3 regions of the Microbacterium sp. gxy059 genome follow, and region 3 is predicted to be linked to each of the others. Evidence: riboswitches for the same ligand, from Rfam matches in the RefSeq annotation. Region 3 holds a riboswitch; each other region holds the start of a gene.
The links. A riboswitch is a leader RNA that binds a small molecule or an ion and turns the genes downstream of it on or off. The one in region 3 is predicted to bind thiamine pyrophosphate.
Positions count from the first base shown of each region.

Region 1: linked by a shared signal. The riboswitch ahead of thiM (hydroxyethylthiazole kinase) and the one ahead of thiD (bifunctional hydroxymethylpyrimidine kinase/phosphomethylpyrimidine kinase) in region 3 are both predicted to bind thiamine pyrophosphate.
Region 2: linked by a shared signal. The riboswitch ahead of NHL53_RS00715 (ECF transporter S component) and the one ahead of thiD (bifunctional hydroxymethylpyrimidine kinase/phosphomethylpyrimidine kinase) in region 3 are both predicted to bind thiamine pyrophosphate.

Region 1 covers NZ_JAMXWT010000032.1:35-5,131, forward strand. Annotated here, with positions in the region: gene NHL53_RS13895 (pseudouridine synthase) at 72-1,091, opposite strand; gene thiE (thiamine phosphate synthase) at 1,121-1,804, opposite strand; gene thiM (hydroxyethylthiazole kinase) at 1,801-2,661, opposite strand; TPP riboswitch at 2,649-2,743, opposite strand; tRNA gene NHL53_RS13910 (tRNA-Leu) at 2,780-2,853, opposite strand; gene NHL53_RS13915 (NAD(P)/FAD-dependent oxidoreductase) at 2,916-4,259, opposite strand; gene NHL53_RS13920 (S8 family serine peptidase) at 4,285-5,097, opposite strand, start outside.
Region 2 covers NZ_JAMXWT010000001.1:179,816-184,912, forward strand. Annotated here, with positions in the region: gene NHL53_RS00710 (ABC transporter ATP-binding protein) at 1-824, opposite strand, end outside; gene NHL53_RS00715 (ECF transporter S component) at 827-1,459, opposite strand; TPP riboswitch at 1,454-1,563, opposite strand; gene NHL53_RS00720 (hypothetical protein) at 1,693-3,795, shown strand; gene NHL53_RS00725 (hypothetical protein) at 4,006-4,200, shown strand; gene NHL53_RS00730 (PLDc N-terminal domain-containing protein) at 4,676-4,957, opposite strand.
Region 3 covers NZ_JAMXWT010000027.1:21,849-26,945, reverse strand. Annotated here, with positions in the region: gene NHL53_RS13195 (lytic transglycosylase domain-containing protein) at 1-550, opposite strand, end outside; gene NHL53_RS13190 (aldo/keto reductase) at 606-1,442, opposite strand; gene NHL53_RS13185 (DUF1697 domain-containing protein) at 1,740-2,282, opposite strand; TPP riboswitch at 2,329-2,421, shown strand; gene thiD (bifunctional hydroxymethylpyrimidine kinase/phosphomethylpyrimidine kinase) at 2,414-3,409, shown strand; gene NHL53_RS13175 (hypothetical protein) at 3,515-3,898, shown strand; gene NHL53_RS13170 (inorganic phosphate transporter) at 3,944-5,097, opposite strand, start outside.

The DNA.
Region 1 (5,097 bases), on a different contig from region 3:
GAGGGGCGATCCCGATCGGGATCCTGCGCCGCTCGCGCATCTCCGCTCCCCCTCGCGGGCCGAGGCGCGGTCTAGCTGCGCGATGCGTCGAGCGTGAGGCGCGTGGCGAACTCCCGCCGTTCTCCCGTCAGCGGGTCGTCGAACGCGAGGCGCTCGGCGAGCAGCTGCAGCGTGTGCGAGAAGTCGTACGGATCCGGGTCGACGTCGCGGGGATAGACGGGATCCCCGAGCAGCGGCATCCCGAGTCCGCTCATGTGCACGCGCAGCTGGTGGGTGCGCCCCGTGTGCGGCACGAGGGAGAACTCGCCCGCCCACCCGCCGCCGTGCGGGAACGCGCGCAGCAGCCGGATCGAGGTGCGCGCGTTGGGCGTACCGGGGATCTCGCGCACGGGGCGCTCGCCGTCGATCTTGCGCAGCCGCGAGCGGCGTTCGCGCTCCTCGCCGTCCTCCAGCCCGAGGGGCAGGGCGTCGCCGGGCGACCAGCCCGCGGGCAGGTGCGCGAGGGCGCGGTACGTCTTCTCGATCTCCCGGCGCTGGAACAGCGTCTGGTAGGCGCCGCGGGTCTCGGGGCGCCGCGAGAGGGCGAGCAGCCCGCCCGTGACGCGGTCGAGTCGGTGGATCGCCACGATGTCGTCCTCACCGCGCGCCACGCGCATCCGCGTCACGACGCACTCGCGCACGAAGACCCCGTTGGGCGTGGAGGCGAGGAACGGGGGCTTGTCGACGACGAGGAGGTCGGCGTCCTCGTGGACGACGTCGATCTCGAAGGGGATCGCGTCCTCGTATGGGACGGGCTTGTGGAACACGTAGAAGCCGCCGGGGATGACGGCGTCGTCGAGGCGCACGCGTCGGCCCGTCTGGTCGGTCAGCTCTCCCCGACCCGTGAAGTACTCCGGGGCGAGCGGCTCCGCGCCGAACGCCTGCTCGCGCCCCATCGTCGTCGGGATGACGATGTCGGAGAGCCACTCCCGCACGGTCGCCGGGACGGGCAGGTCACGGGCCGCGTGGGTCTGGGAGCCGCCAGGCGCGCGCAGGCGCGCCGCCGTGATCCCGTCGCGGGGAGGGAGGATCCGTTTTCCGAAGCGCGCCACGAGCACCGGAGTCTAGCGTCCGGCGGGTGTCACTCCCCCGTGAACGCGGCGCGCATCCGCGCGGACGCCTCGCGCGGATCCTCCGCGAGGCAGATGGCGGAGACGGCGCACACGCCGACGACGCCCGTTCCCCGGAGCTCAGCGGCCCGCGCGGCGTCGATGCCGCCGATCGCGACGCCGGGCAGCCCCGCCTCGGCCGCGAGGAGCGCGATGCGCTCCGGCCCGATCCCGGAGGGCGCGTCGGCCTTCGTCGCGGTGTCGTAGGCGGGGCCGATGCCGACGAGATCGACGGCGCCGCTCTCGCGGGCGGCCCGCAGCTCGCCGGACGTCGCGACAGACAGCCCGATGAGCGGCGCGGGGCCGAGCAGGTCTCTCACCTCGGCGGGCGGCGCGTCGGACTGCCCGATGTGCACGTGCACGGCGCGGCCGTCGCGACCGAGGTCGCGCGCGACCCGCACGCGGTCGTTGACGAACACCGGCACCTCTCGGGCGATGCCCTCGGCGCGGCGCACCCGGGCGATCGCGTCGAGGACGTCCTCGACCAGCACGCGGAACGCCGCGTCGGTCGCGGTCTTGTCCCGCACCTGCACGACGCCCGCGCCGCCCGCCACCGCGAGGGCCGCGGTCTCCGCGACCGTCCTCCCCGCGCGGGCGCACTGGGCCGTGTCGGTGACGAGGTACAGGGAGAAGTCGTACGGGGCGAGACGGCTCATGACCGCTCCTCGCTCCGCACCTCGGCCGTCACGGTGACGGCGGCGATCTCCTCCGGCGCGAGAGCGTGCAGGGCGTCGACGAACGCGACCGCGAAACTGCCGGGGCCCTGCGCGCTCTCCGCCGCTCGCGCGCCTGCGGCGGCGAAGTGCGCGTGCGCCGCGGCGACCGCCCAGAGAGCCGCGTCCGGGTCGGTGCGATCCGCGGCGCCGAGATAGGCCGCGGCGACCGCGCCGAGCGAGCAGCCCGTCCCGATGACGAGGGGCATGAGGTCGCTGCCGCCCCCGACGCGCACGACGTCGGCGCCGCCCTCGGCGCGCGTCCGCACGATCGCGTCGACCGGCCCCGAGACGGCGATGACGGATCCCGGGACGCCGGTTCCGGAGGCGAGCGCGCGCGACAGTTCGACGGCCGCGGGGAGCACCGCGTCGACCTCGTCGGTCGCGTCCACGCCCCGCCCGCCGGCGCCGTGCCCGGCGAGCGCCGCGATCTCGGAGGCGTTGCCGCGCACCGCCGTCGGGCGCTGGGCGGCCGCGGCGCGGATCCGCGTGGTGCGGTAGTCGACGCCGCCCACGCTGACGGGGTCGAGCACCCACGGCGTGCCGAGGGCGTTCGCCTCGGCGATCGCCGCGTCGGCGGCGAGGAGCTGATGGCTGGTCGCCGTGCCGAAGTTCACGAGGATGCCGTTCGCGATGCGCGCGAACTGCGCCGCGTCGGCCTCGTGGTCGAGCATCGCGGGCGAGGCGCCGCACGCGAGCAGCGCGTTGGCCGTCACCTGCTGCACGACGGTGTTGGTGATGCACTGCACGAGAGGAGCGGCCGCCCGCACCCTCTCGACGGCGTGCGCGATCTGCTGCATGACATTCCCTCCGCTGGAGCTACCCGGATCAGGTTCGACGGGTGTGATCTCAGCCGCGGTCGCGGCACCCCGTGTCAACGCAGATCAACCTACCGCATCGCGGGAGGGCGGCGGACGGTGCCCCCGGTGGGATTCGAACCCACACTGCGCCGAGTTTAAGTCGGCTGCCTCTGCCGGTTGGGCTACGGGGGCGGATGGCCGAAGCGCCCCTCCCGCGCATCGCGGGCAGGGGCGCTTCGGAGGACATCAGAGCGTCACTTCTCGTCGGTCTTCGGCTTGGGGCGCGAGGCGAACGCCTCGAAGAACGCGCGGGGATCCTGTGTGGCCTTCAGCTGCACCTGGTCGCGGCCCAGGAAGAAGTTGTGCCACCAGCCCCACAGGACGCGCCACTTGCGCTCCCACGTGGGCATCGCGAGGCCGTGGTAGCCGCGGTGCGCGCACCAGGCGAGGAAGCCCGTGAGGGCGATCTTGCCCGACTGGAAGGCGCCCTGGTAGAGGCCGAGACCCGCGACCGCGCCGAGGTTCTTGTGCACGTAGTCGACCGGCTGCTCTCCGCGCAGCGTGGCGACGACGTTCTTCGCGAGGCGCTTCGCCTGGCGCACCGCGTGCTGCGCGTTGGGCACGCACATGCCGCCCACGCCGCCGCCCGTGAGGTCGGGAACGGCCGCCACGTCGCCCGCGGCCCATGCGCCCTCGATCACGGCGCCGCTCTCGTCGACGACGCGCAGGTCGGCCTGCGTCGAGATCCGCCCGCGGGCCTCCCGCGGCAGGTCGCTGCCGTTCACGACCTGCGGGTTCGCCATGACGCCCGCGGTCCAGATGATGAGGTCGCTCGGGTACTCCTCGCCCGTGTTCGTCTTCACCACGCCGTCGGTCGCGTCGGCCACCTGCGTGTCGAGGTGCACGTACGCGCCGCGCCGAGCGAGGTCCTTGAGGACCTTCTCGCTCGTCTCGAGCGAGACCTCGGGCATGATGCGCCCCATCGCCTCGATGAGGTGGAACTGCGTCTCCTCGAAGGTGATCTCGGGGAACTTCTCGAGCAGGGCCGAGGCGGCCGAGCGCAGCTCCGCGAGCGTCTCGATGCCGGCGAATCCGCCGCCCACGACGACCGTCGTCAGGAGGCGCCGGCGCACCGGGCTCTCCTTCGGGAGCGCGGCCGCCTTCTCGAAGTTCGACACGAGCTGGTCGCGCACCGCGACGGCCTCCTCGATCGACTTCATGCCGATCGCGTGGTCGGCGATGCCCGGGATCGGGAAGGTGCGCGAGACGGACCCGGCGGTCACGACGATCTGGTCGTACTCGAGCTCCCAGCTCTCGCCGTGCTCGGGCGCGATCGTCGCCGTCCTGTTCGCGTGGTCGATGCTCGCGACCTTCGCGTTGATGACCTTCGTCTTCTTGAGGTGACGACGGTGCGAGACGACCGCGTGGCGGGGCTCGATGGCGCCGGCCGCGACCTCGGGAAGGAACGGCAGGTACGACATGTACGGGAGCGGGTCGACGACGATGACCTCTGCCTCCCCGGCTCGCAGGTGCTTCTCGAGCTTCCACGCGGTGTAGAAACCCGCGTATCCACCGCCGACGATGAGGATCTTGGGCACGGAAACTAATCTCCTTGGAATTTGTTCAGGAGCCCGTCCGCGCGTGCTGCGCGCGAACCGAGCGGATGCGCCGGGACACAGCGACGACGCCGAGCACGATCAGGATACCAGCGACGCTCAGGGCGACGAGCGGGAGGGTGACCTCGCGCAGGCTGTCGGACGACGGGACGAGGGGGCTGCCCGCCTCGGCGGGCGGGTCGGGCGGCGGGAGCGCCGGGATCTCCACGGGCTCCGGGGCGGGGGCGGGCTCCGCGTCGTTCGAGATCTCCCCGCTGCGGTTCAGCGTGATCCACTGGCGCAGCTCCTGGGCGGGGTTCTTGTCGACCGCCTCGACGTCGGCCTCCACCGCGGCCTGCGCGTCGACGAGGCCGAACCCGTAGAGCGGATCCCGCCCGTCGTACTCGCGCGGGGGCGGCGAGGCGGTCTGCAGGATCCGGTTGATCACGTTGCCGGCGTCGAGGTCGGGGTGCGCGGACCTCACCAGCGCCGCGATGCCCGAGACGATGGGGGCCGCGCCGCTCGTGCCGTTCCACTCGTTCACCTGCCCGGACGGGCTGATCCCGCGCAGGTGCTCGCTCGGGGCCGTCACGCCGATCGTGACGCCCTGGGTCGACGCCCCCTGGCTCGCGCGCCCCTCGCGGTCGACGCCGCCCACGACGAGCACCCCGGGCATCGTGGCGGGCGCGCCGACGATGTTCGTGCCGCTGTCCCGGTTCCCGGCGGCCGCGATCACGACGACGTCGTGCTCCATCGCGTAGAGGAACGCCTCATCCCAGCTCTCGCCCCAGGTCGGCTGGTTGATCGTGAAGGAGAGGTTGATGACGTCGGCGCCGTTGTC
Region 2 (5,097 bases), on a different contig from region 3:
ACGGCGAGGCCGCGGGCGGCCAGCACCGGGTCGTCCCCCGGCGAGGCGAGTGGCAGCGCGGGCAGCTCGATCTCGCGACCCGGCACCCACACGCCCGCCGCGGCGAGCGCGTCGCCGTGCCGCGCGAACACCTCGTCGGGCGGGCCGTCGGCGAGGAGTCCCCCGTCGGCCGCGAGCACGATGACGCGGGTCATGAGGTCGGCCCAGATCTCGGTGCGGTGCTCGACGACGACGAGGGTGGATCCGGTGCCGTCGACGATCCGCTCGACGCTCGCGCGCACCTCCGCGACGCCCTCGGGGTCGAGGTTCGCCGTCGGCTCGTCGAGCAGCAGCAGGCCGGGGCGCATCGCGAGCACCCCCGCGAGGGCCAGCCGCTGCTTCTGCCCGCCCGAGAGGGCCTTCGTGGCGCGGTCCGTCGGCACGTCGAGGCCGACGGCCTCCATCGCCTCCGCGACGCGGGCCGGGATCTCCGCGGCGGGAACGCCGAGGTTCTCGCACCCGAACGCGATGTCGTCGCCGACCTTCGACAGCACGAGGCCGGCATCCGGATCCTGCAGCACGAGTCCCGTGCGGCCGCGGCGCGTCTCGGGCGGCTCGCCGTCGACGAGGAGCGCTCCCGTGCGCTCCCCCTCGTCGGCGTCGCCCAGCACACCGGCGAGCCCCGCCATGAGCGTCGACTTGCCGGCGCCGGACGCGCCGAGCAGGAGCACGCGCTCGCCCGGCGCGATCTCGAACGTCACGTCGCGCGTCGCCGGGAGCCGGCGGCCCGCGTAGCGCCATCCCCAGCCCGCCGCGGAGACGCGAGCGGGTCCTGTGCCCGGCATCCTCAGACCTCGCGCGCGACTTCCCGGCCCGCGGCGAAGCGGCTGAGCGCGCCCGTCGCGGCGAGGGCGCGCACGAGCAGCCAGCCCACGAGGCCCGCCAGCAGAGCGCCCGACACGATGAGGGATCCGAGGTAGATGACGTTGAACTCGACGGTCTTCAGGATGTTGGGCGTGCTGCCGTAGAACAGCTCGAACGTCCATGCGGCGATGCCCGCGCCGACGCCCGCGAGCATCGCGGTGGGAAGGCCGAACCTGCGGTAGAGGAACGCGGCGAGCACGATCTCGGCCCCGAGCCCCTGGACGATGCCCGACAGGATCGTCGAGACGCCCCAGACGTTGCCGATCAGCGCCGAGACGGTCGCCGCGACGACCTCGACGAGGAGCGCCGCGCCTGGCTTGCGGATGATGAGCCCGCCCACGACGCCGCCCAGCAGCCAGATGCCGACGGCGATGCCGCCGAGCCCCGGCGTCAGGGCGTCCGCGGCGCCGAACCAGGCGCCGCCGACCGTGTTCCAGCCCCAGAACACGAGGCCGATCGCGACGCCCAGCACCGCGGCGACGACGATGTCGATGACCCGCCAGCGGGCGGTCGTGGTGCGTGCGGTCTTCTCAGACGAGGACACGGGTGCAGACATTGCTGTTCTCCTTCCTGCGCCGGCATGATCCGGATCAGGTTCGACGGTCGGCGCGCGGCTCGCGCCCTCTCAGCCCGGCTTCTCGGACTCCCGTGGGGTGGTGTGCGTCTCGGAGTATAGCCCGCCCCCTCCCGCCGCGGGCAAGCCGCCGGGAGGCGCGATGTCATCGGATCGTGAGCGGCGCGGGGCCGCTCCGTCGCCGCTTCCCGAGCCGGATCGAGTAACGTGACCGCGTGAGCACTGACGACGGATTCGACGCGCGCGACGAGGTCTCCCCGCGCGGCGCCGGCGCGGATCGCGCGGGCGGCGACGCCGACGCGACGGATCCCGACGCGCCCGACACCGATTCCGTCTCCGCGCTCGGCCGGATGTTCGACCCGCCTCCCTCCACGACGACGGGGTCCGTTCCGACCATCACCGGGCTGTTCGACGTCATCTCCGACGACGAAGACGAGGATGAGGACGACGACGAGGATCGGGACGACGACGCCGGCGAGGACGCCTCGGACGACGACGCGTATCCCGCGCAGCCCGAGACGGATTCGATCCGCCTCATCGGCGAGATGTTCGGCGGGTTCCGGCGGCGCGACCGCCGCCGCGACGGCGGCCTGGAGCAGATGCTCGGATCCGCCACGCAGTCGCTGCCCGTGATCGCCGACGGACGCGTGCTCGCGACCGGGGGGATCCCCGCGGTCCCGCCAGCGGGCTCCGTCGCCGCGGAGCAGCTGGCCGAGGCCCCGCAGGAGCCCCTCTCTCCGGAGGCGCAGACGCCCGACGACGGCGCCGAGCCCGCGACGCACGCGGGCGCCATCCCGATCATCGTGCCGGAGGAGCAGCCCGCCGCCGCGACGGCGCCCTCCCCCGATGCCGCACCGGCCGAGCCCGCTCCGCCGGCTCCCGGCGCCGCGTCGCCCGCCGAGCCCGCGCCGGGCGCCTCGACGCCCGGCGCCCCCACCGTGCGCACGGCCTATGTTCCGCAGGACGCGGACGACCAGACGCAGCAGGCTCTCGCGTGGCTCACCGCCGAGAGCGTGGGAACGGGACAGGTGCCGATCGTGGGCGGATCCGAGGAGCCCCTCCCGTCGCGCCGCGGCCGCGTGGTCGGCGCGATCGTCGCGCCGATCCTCACGGCGATCATCCTCGCCGTCGCCTACGTCGTGACCTTCGCCGTCTGGCCTCTCAGCTCGATCACCCCGAGCCTGCAGGCCGCGCAGGTCGAAGCGCCGACTGCCGCGCCCGCGCAGATGCCCTGGCCCGAGCTGGGGTCCGCGGCGCTGTCGATCGAGGGCACCGGCGAGGTGCTGAGCTCGGCGACCGCCGAGAACCCCGAGCAGCAGGTGCCGCTCGCGAGCCTCACGAAGGTGATCTCGGTCATGGTGATCCTCGATCGCCTGCCGCTCGAGCCCGGCGAGCAGGGCCCCGAGATCGGCTTCGGGTTCGCCGACCAGAACGAGTACTGGGCGTACACGTACCGCAACGAGTCGGCGCTCGAGGTGCCGGTCGACGGCACCCTCACCGAGTACCAGCTGCTCGAGGGCATCCTCCTCGGATCCGCGGGCAACTACCTCAACAAGCTCATCGACTACGCGTGGGACTACGACCGCGACGCGTTCGTGCTCGAGGCCCTCGGCTGGCTCGAGGAGAACGGGATCGACGGCATCTCGCTCGTCGAGCCGACCGGCATCCGGCCCGACAACGTCGGCACCCCGAGCGCGATCCTGCGCGTCGCCGAGGTCGCGATGCAGCACCCGGTCGTCGCGGAGATCGTCGCGAAGGACGAGGTGGAGCTGCCCGGCGCGGGGATCGTCGAGAACTCCAACCCGCTCAGCGGCGAGGAGGGCATCGTCGGCCTCAAGACCGGCGCGATCTGGCCCGTTCCCAACATCTGGAACCTGCTCACGGTGAAGCAGGTCGCCCTCGGCGACGGCGACCCCACGCGCGTGTACGCGGCCGTCCTGGGCCAGGACAGCGAGGATGCCCGGGCGGACGTCTCCCGACAGCTGCTCGACGCGGCGACGCAGGCGCTGCAGCCGGTCGAGGTGCTGCCGGCGGGAACGGTCGTCGCGACGGCGACGACGCCCTGGGGCGCGTCGACCGACATCGTGACCTCGGAGGCCGTGTCGCTGACGCTCTGGAACGGCGAGGGCAGCGAGCTCGAGACCGACTACGGCATCGACGTCGAGGCGCTGCGCGGCGCCGACGCCGGCACGCTCACGGTGACGGGCGCGATGGACAGCGCCACGGTGCCGCTCGAGACGTCCGACACCCTGGAGCGCCCGAGCCTCCAGTGGCGCCTCACCCACCCCCTCGACCTGCTGGGGATCACGGGGAGCTGACGCGGATCCGCGCGCTCCAGGTATGCGAAATGGCGGGATCCGGGGCTCCTGGCAGTGCATCTCTGCGACCCGGGCGGACCCGCCGGTCTCCGAGTATGCGAACCGGCGGGATCCGGGGCTCCTGGCAGTGCATCTCTGCGACCCGGGCACCGCGCTGCGCGTTCGGGTATGCGAAACGGCGGCGGGTGCGATGACGCAGGGCGGGATCCGGTGCGCGACCTCCTGATCGTCGCGGCGTTCGCGATCGTCGCGGGCGCCGGCGGGATCCTGCTGATCCGCCGCCGACCGAAGAGCGCGGATCCGATGTCGTCGAGCACCGCCGCGATCACGGTCGGCGTCATCCTCGTGGTCTGCGCCGTGGCCGGGCTCGTCGCGCAGGCGGGCATCGCGTTCTTCGGGTGGTGAGGGCGGGGCCGCCCGGTCCGAGGGCGCAAGACGGCGCGCCCCGGGCCACCCGGCGTGCGCTTCTGCGACCTGAGCGGAAGCTGCCTGGCCCGAGGATGCGAAACGGCGCGATCCGAGCCCTCTCGACGTGCTTCTCCGCGACTCGGGCGGATCCGCCCCGCCCCGCGTCGGCGAAACAATCGGATCCGGGGCCGCCCAGGGTGCGCTTCTGCGGCCCGGACGCTCTGCCGCACGCCCGAGGACGCGAGACGGCGCGACCCGGGGCCTCCCCCACGTGCTGGTCCACGCCCCGAACGCCACGCCGCCCCTCCGAGGAGGCGGGACGGCGCGATCCGCGCCGTCTCACCGTGCGCTTCTGCGACCTGAGACGAGCCTCTCGTCGGCGGCCGAGGGGCACGTCATCGCGTCCGCGTCCTCCGCGACGAACGGCCGGAGCGTGACCAGCGAGCCCGACAGGGTGGGCTTGCGCGTCCCATCACGACGCGTCATCGGCGGGCTCCTCGTCCGGGTGAGAGGCGGATCCGCTGCGCGTCCGCTCGTCGCGTCGCGCTGCCCGTGCGCCGGCGGACACCGCGAACCAGGCCAGCGATCCGACGACCGGCACGAGGAGGACCAGCAGCGTCCAGGCGATCGTCGCCACCGCGTCGAGCCGGGAGCGGATCACCGACACGAGCGCCCAGATCGCCAGCGCGACCACGAACACTACGGCGACCGACGCCACCATGTCGTAAGCGGACGGGATCAAGGGATTCGCCACGTCGTGCTCCTGTTCTCCGGGTCGTGGGCCGCGTCCGTCACCGAGCGAGACCACAACGATCTCATCCCTCGAACCGACAGACGAGGATGGCCACGAGGCAGGCGACCGCCAGCACGGCGAGCACCGGAAGGAGGCTCGCA
Region 3 (5,097 bases):
CCCCGGACGCCGAGACGCCCCAGATGCGCCACGTCTCGGGGATGAACTGCATCGGCCCGACCGCGCGATCCCATTCGGTGTCGCCGTCGAGCGCGCCCCCGTCGGAGTCGGGGATCCGCATCGTCTCGTTCTCGCCGTCGAGGGGGATGCCGCGGATCCCGGGGCGGGCGACTCCGTCGTCCTCGATGGATCCCCCCTGCAGCGTGCCGTGGTGGCTCTCGACCCAGCCGATGCCGGCGAGGGTGTTCCAGCCGACGTCGCACCCGAGCTCCTCGCGCGCGTAGGCGTCCGCGGCGACGTACGCCGCGAGGGCGCGCGGCGGGATCCCCGTGAGAGCGGCCGCCTGGTCGGCCCAGTCGCCCTCCGCCGGCTGCGGGTCGGGCGCGGGGGCGGCGACGGTGGGCGGGGGATCCGCGGGCGCGGCCTCGGCGGGCTCGGACCCGTCGGCCACGGTCAGCAGCGCGAGCACGCCGAGGAAGCCGATGGCGCCGACGCCGCCCAGCAGCGCGACGCCGCCGAGCGCGATGCCGACGGTGCGTCCGATTCCCACCCGATCGATCCTGCCCCACCTCGCGGGGCGAACGCCGGGAACGGGAGGGATCCGCTCAGAACTCCTCGTGCGTGTTCGGATCGCCGTCCCACAGGCGCCCGCGCTCGAGCTCGCTGATCGCGTCGACCTCGTCGCCCGCGAGCTCGAACCCGAACACGTCGGCGTTCTCGCGCTGGCGCACGGGGTCGGCGGACTTCGGGATGGGCGTGGATCCGATCTGCACGTGCCAGCGCAGGACGACCTGCGAGGGGGTGACGCCATGCCCCTCGGCGATGTCGTCGATGACGGGCTCGCCGAGCAGCTCGCTGCGGCGCGCGAGGGGGCTCCAGCTCTCGGTGCGGATGCCGTGCTCGGCATGGAAGGCGCGCAGCGCCGCCTGCGGGAAGTACGGATGCAGCTCGACCTGGTTGACCGCGGGGGTCACGCCCGTCTCCTCGATGAGGCGGGCGAGCATCTGCTCGGTGAAGTTCGAGACGCCGACCGAGCGCACGACCCCCTCGTCGCGCAGGGCGAGCATGCCGCGGAACGTGTCGACGTACTTGTCGACCCGCGGGTTCGGCCAGTGGATGAGGAGCAGGTCGATGCGCCCGAGCCCGAGGGTCTCGTCGGAGGCGCGCCCCGAGGCGATCGCCTCGTCGTAGCCGTGGTGCCGCCCTGGCACCTTCGTCGTGACGATGATCTCGTCTCGGTCGATGCCCGACTGCCGCACGGCCTCGCCGACCTCGCGCTCGTTGCCGTAGTTCACGGCCGTGTCGAGAAGGCGGTAGCCGCCGTCGATGCCGGCGCGGATCGAGGCGATGCCCTCGTCGCCGGTGAGCTTGTACGTGCCGAGGCCGAGCTCGGCGAAGGGGCGCGAGTCGTTCAGCGCGATCTGCGGGATCCGGATGGTCACCGTCGACGTCCTCTCTCGTGGGGCTGTTCCCCGAACCCTATCGACACCGGGCTCCGCCCCGCGAGGGCGGATCCCTTCCCGGGGCGCCCGTCTCGTGTCGCGTGTCGCGTGTCTCGCGCCGCGTGCCTCGTGCCGTCTCGCTCGCGAGTGGCGCAGGAATTCGCGAACGGCGCAGGAATCAGGCCGAATATCTGCGCCGCTCGCGAGGATCTGCGCCGCTCGCGAGCCGGGCGGGCGGGAATCCAGGCCAGCCGGGAGGGCAGAAGGCCGGGCGAACCGGCAGGCGGGACGGGGGCCTCACCCCTCGTCGAGCATCGCGAGCAGCCGGGTGGTGGTGCGCCAGTTGCGGATCGTCATCGACCGGTACGACGGCAGCTGCGTGATGCGCGAGATGCGGCTCTTCGACGCGAGGGCGGCGAGGCGCGAGGCGTAGATGACCCCGTCGCCGACGGCGATCTCGTCGACGCCCTCGCGCGGCTCGGGGAACTCCGCGTGGACCTCGGCGGCCGAGACGGGGTGCTTGAGGAAGATCACGTCGCTGCGGCGCTCGGGGTCGCCGTGCGAGGCGGGCGCGGCGTCGACGATCGCCGCCAGCTCGTCGCGCGAGCGGGTCACGACGACGAGGGGCAGGCCGAGCCGCTCCTCGAGCACGCCCTCCACGCGCGTCTCGAGGGCGGATCCGCCGGGGCCGTCATGGGAGAACACGACGTTCCCGCTCTGGATGTAGGTGCGCGCGTCGGCGTATCCCGCGTCGTGGAACGCCGCGGCGAGGTCGGGCATGCGGATGAGGTTCTTCCCGCCCACGTTGATGCCGCGGAGCAGGGCGACGGATCCGGTCATCCTCCGAGCGTACGGATCGCGCCCGGCGCCCGATAGAGTGTGCGGCGTACGTGACACGGGGTGCCCCGCCGGGGCTGAGAACACACCCGTCGAACCTGATCTAGCTCGAACTAGCGAAGGGATGTCGCTCGATGCGCACGCCTGAAGAATCCGTCCGCCCCGCGCCCCGCGTGCTCAGCATCGCCGGGTCCGACCCGTCGGGCGGCGCCGGGATCCATGCCGACCTGAAGAGCATCGCCGCGAACGGCGGCTACGGGATGGCCGCGATCACCGCGCTCACGGCCCAGAGCACGCGCGGCGTGCGCGCCGTGCACGTGCCTCCCGTCGACGTGCTCGTCGCCCAGCTCGACGCGCTGAGCGACGACATCGAGATCGACGCCGTGAAGATCGGCATGCTCGCGAACGCGGAGGTGACCCGCGCCGTCGACGCGTGGCTCGCCCGCGCCGGTGCGCCCGTCGTGGTCGTGGATCCCGTGATGGTCGCGACGAGCGGCGACCGGCTGCTCGACGACGACGCCGTGTCGGCGCTGCGCGACCTGCTGCGCCGCGCGGACGTGGTGACGCCGAACATCCCCGAGCTCGCCGTGCTCGTGTCCGAGCCCGAGGCCGACACGTGGGACGCCGTGCTCGCGCAGGCGGGCCGCGCGGCGCGGGAGTTCGGCGTCGACGTCGTGGCGAAGGGCGGGCACCTCGCGGGCGCCGACGCCCCCGACGCGCTCGTGACCGCCGCGGGCGAGGTGCGCGAGTTCCCCGGCGCGCGCATCGCGACGACGAACACGCACGGCACGGGGTGCTCCTTCTCCTCGGCGATCGCGACGCGGATCGCGGGCGGCGCCGACCGGGCGGGCGCCGTCGGCGAGGCGAAGCGCTGGCTGGCCGAGAGCATCCGCCACGGCGCCGCGCTGCGGGTGGGCGGCGGCAGCGGCCCCGTCAGCCACTTCGCGGGGCTGTGGGCCCGCGGCGGCCTCGAGACGGCTCCGACGCCCGAGGAGGCGGCCGCCGACTGGTGGGCCGCGTCGTCGGAGGCGCGGGAGGCGATCGACGCGCTGCCGTTCGTGCGCGGCCTCGGCGACGGATCCCTCGACCGCGACGCCTTCGTCTGGTACCTCGCGCAGGACGCCCTCTAACAGCGCGACTACTCGCGGGCGCTCGCGCAGGCGAGCCGCCTCGCCCCCACGCAGGAGGAGCAGGCGTTCTGGGCGCAGGGCGCGCACAGCTCGGTCGCCACGGAGATCCTGCTGCACGAGAGCTGGATCCCGAGCGACGCGCCCGCGGCGCCGAGCCGCACGACCGAGGCCTATCTCGCGCACCTCGAGGCGGCGGGCGCGCGCGGCGACTACGCGCAGCTCGTGGCGGCGGTGCTGCCCTGCTACTGGATCTACCAGGTCGTCGGCGAGCGTCTGCACGCGCTCTCCCACGACGAGCATCCGTACCGGTCGTGGCTCGACACCTACGCCGACGACGCGTTCGCGGAGGCGACCAGGCGCGCGATCGACATCGCCTCGCGCACGGCGGCCGCGGCCGACGCGGCGACCCGCGAGCGGATGCGACGGGCGTTCGTCGCCTCCTCATGGCACGAGCACGCCTTCTTCGCCGCGCCCCTGCGCGACCGGTGAGCGGAGCGGGGCGGGATCCCCGCGGCGGGCCCGCCCCTCTCGGCGTCAGAAGACGGCGCTGAGCACGAGGTAGCCGACCGCGCCGATGCCCGCGGAGACGGGCAGCGTGATGATCCACGCGAGGGCGATCGGCTTCATGAGCCCCCAGTTGGCGGCCCGGTTGACGAGCCCCACGCCGAGCACGGCGCCGATGAGGATGTGCGTGCTCGAGACGGGAAGGCCCAGCACGGAGGCGAGCATCACGACGCTGGCCGCCGCGAGCTCGGCGGCGAAGCCGGATGCGGGGTGGATCTCGGTGATGCGCTTGCCGACGGTCGTCACGACGCGACGCCCGATGAACCACAGTCCGGCGAGCAGCGCGATGCCGAAGGAGACGAGCACGGGCATCGGGACGACGGCCGCCGAGCTGACCGCGCTGGTGCGCAGCACGTCGAGGACCGCGGCGAAGGGCCCGACGGCGTTGGCGATGTCGTTCGCGCCGTGGCTGAAGGCGAAGGCGCAGGCGGTGAACACCTGCATCCAGGCGAAGAGCGTGAAGCTCGCCTTGGTGAACGAGCGCTTCTTGAGGGTCTTCGTGAGGGCGAAGGAGACCGCCCACACGATCGCGCCGAGCATGGCGAGCGCGAGCACGATGAGCACCACGCTGAACTCGAGGTGCAGGTTGCTGAGGCCCTTCACGAGCAGCATGCCGGCGAGGATGATCGATGCGCCGGCCGCGATGAACGGCACGTAGCGGCGCAGCGCGCGGTGGCCCGACTTGCCCTCGTCGTCGTGCGAGAGCACGAAGCGCTTGATGAACCAGAACAGCAGGAAGGCGCAGATCCCGCCGAGGGTCGGCGAGATGATCCACGACACCGCGATCTTGCCGATCTCGCCCCACTGCACCATGTCGGCGGCGCCGATGCCGGTCGCGATGCCCATGGCGACCGCGCCGCCGACGATGCCGCCGACGATCGAGTGGGTCGTGGAGACCGGCCACCCCATGCGCGTGGCGATGAAGAGCCAGGCGGCGGCGCCGAGGAGCGCCGACATCATGACGAACACGAAGTGTTCGGGGCTCTGCGAGACGACCGTCAGGTCGACGATGCCGCTGCGTACCGTCTCGGTGACCTCGCCGCCCGCGAGGATCGCGCCCGACACCTCGAAAACCGCGGCGACGAGGAGCGCCTGCTTCATCGTGAGCGTTCCGGATCCGACGC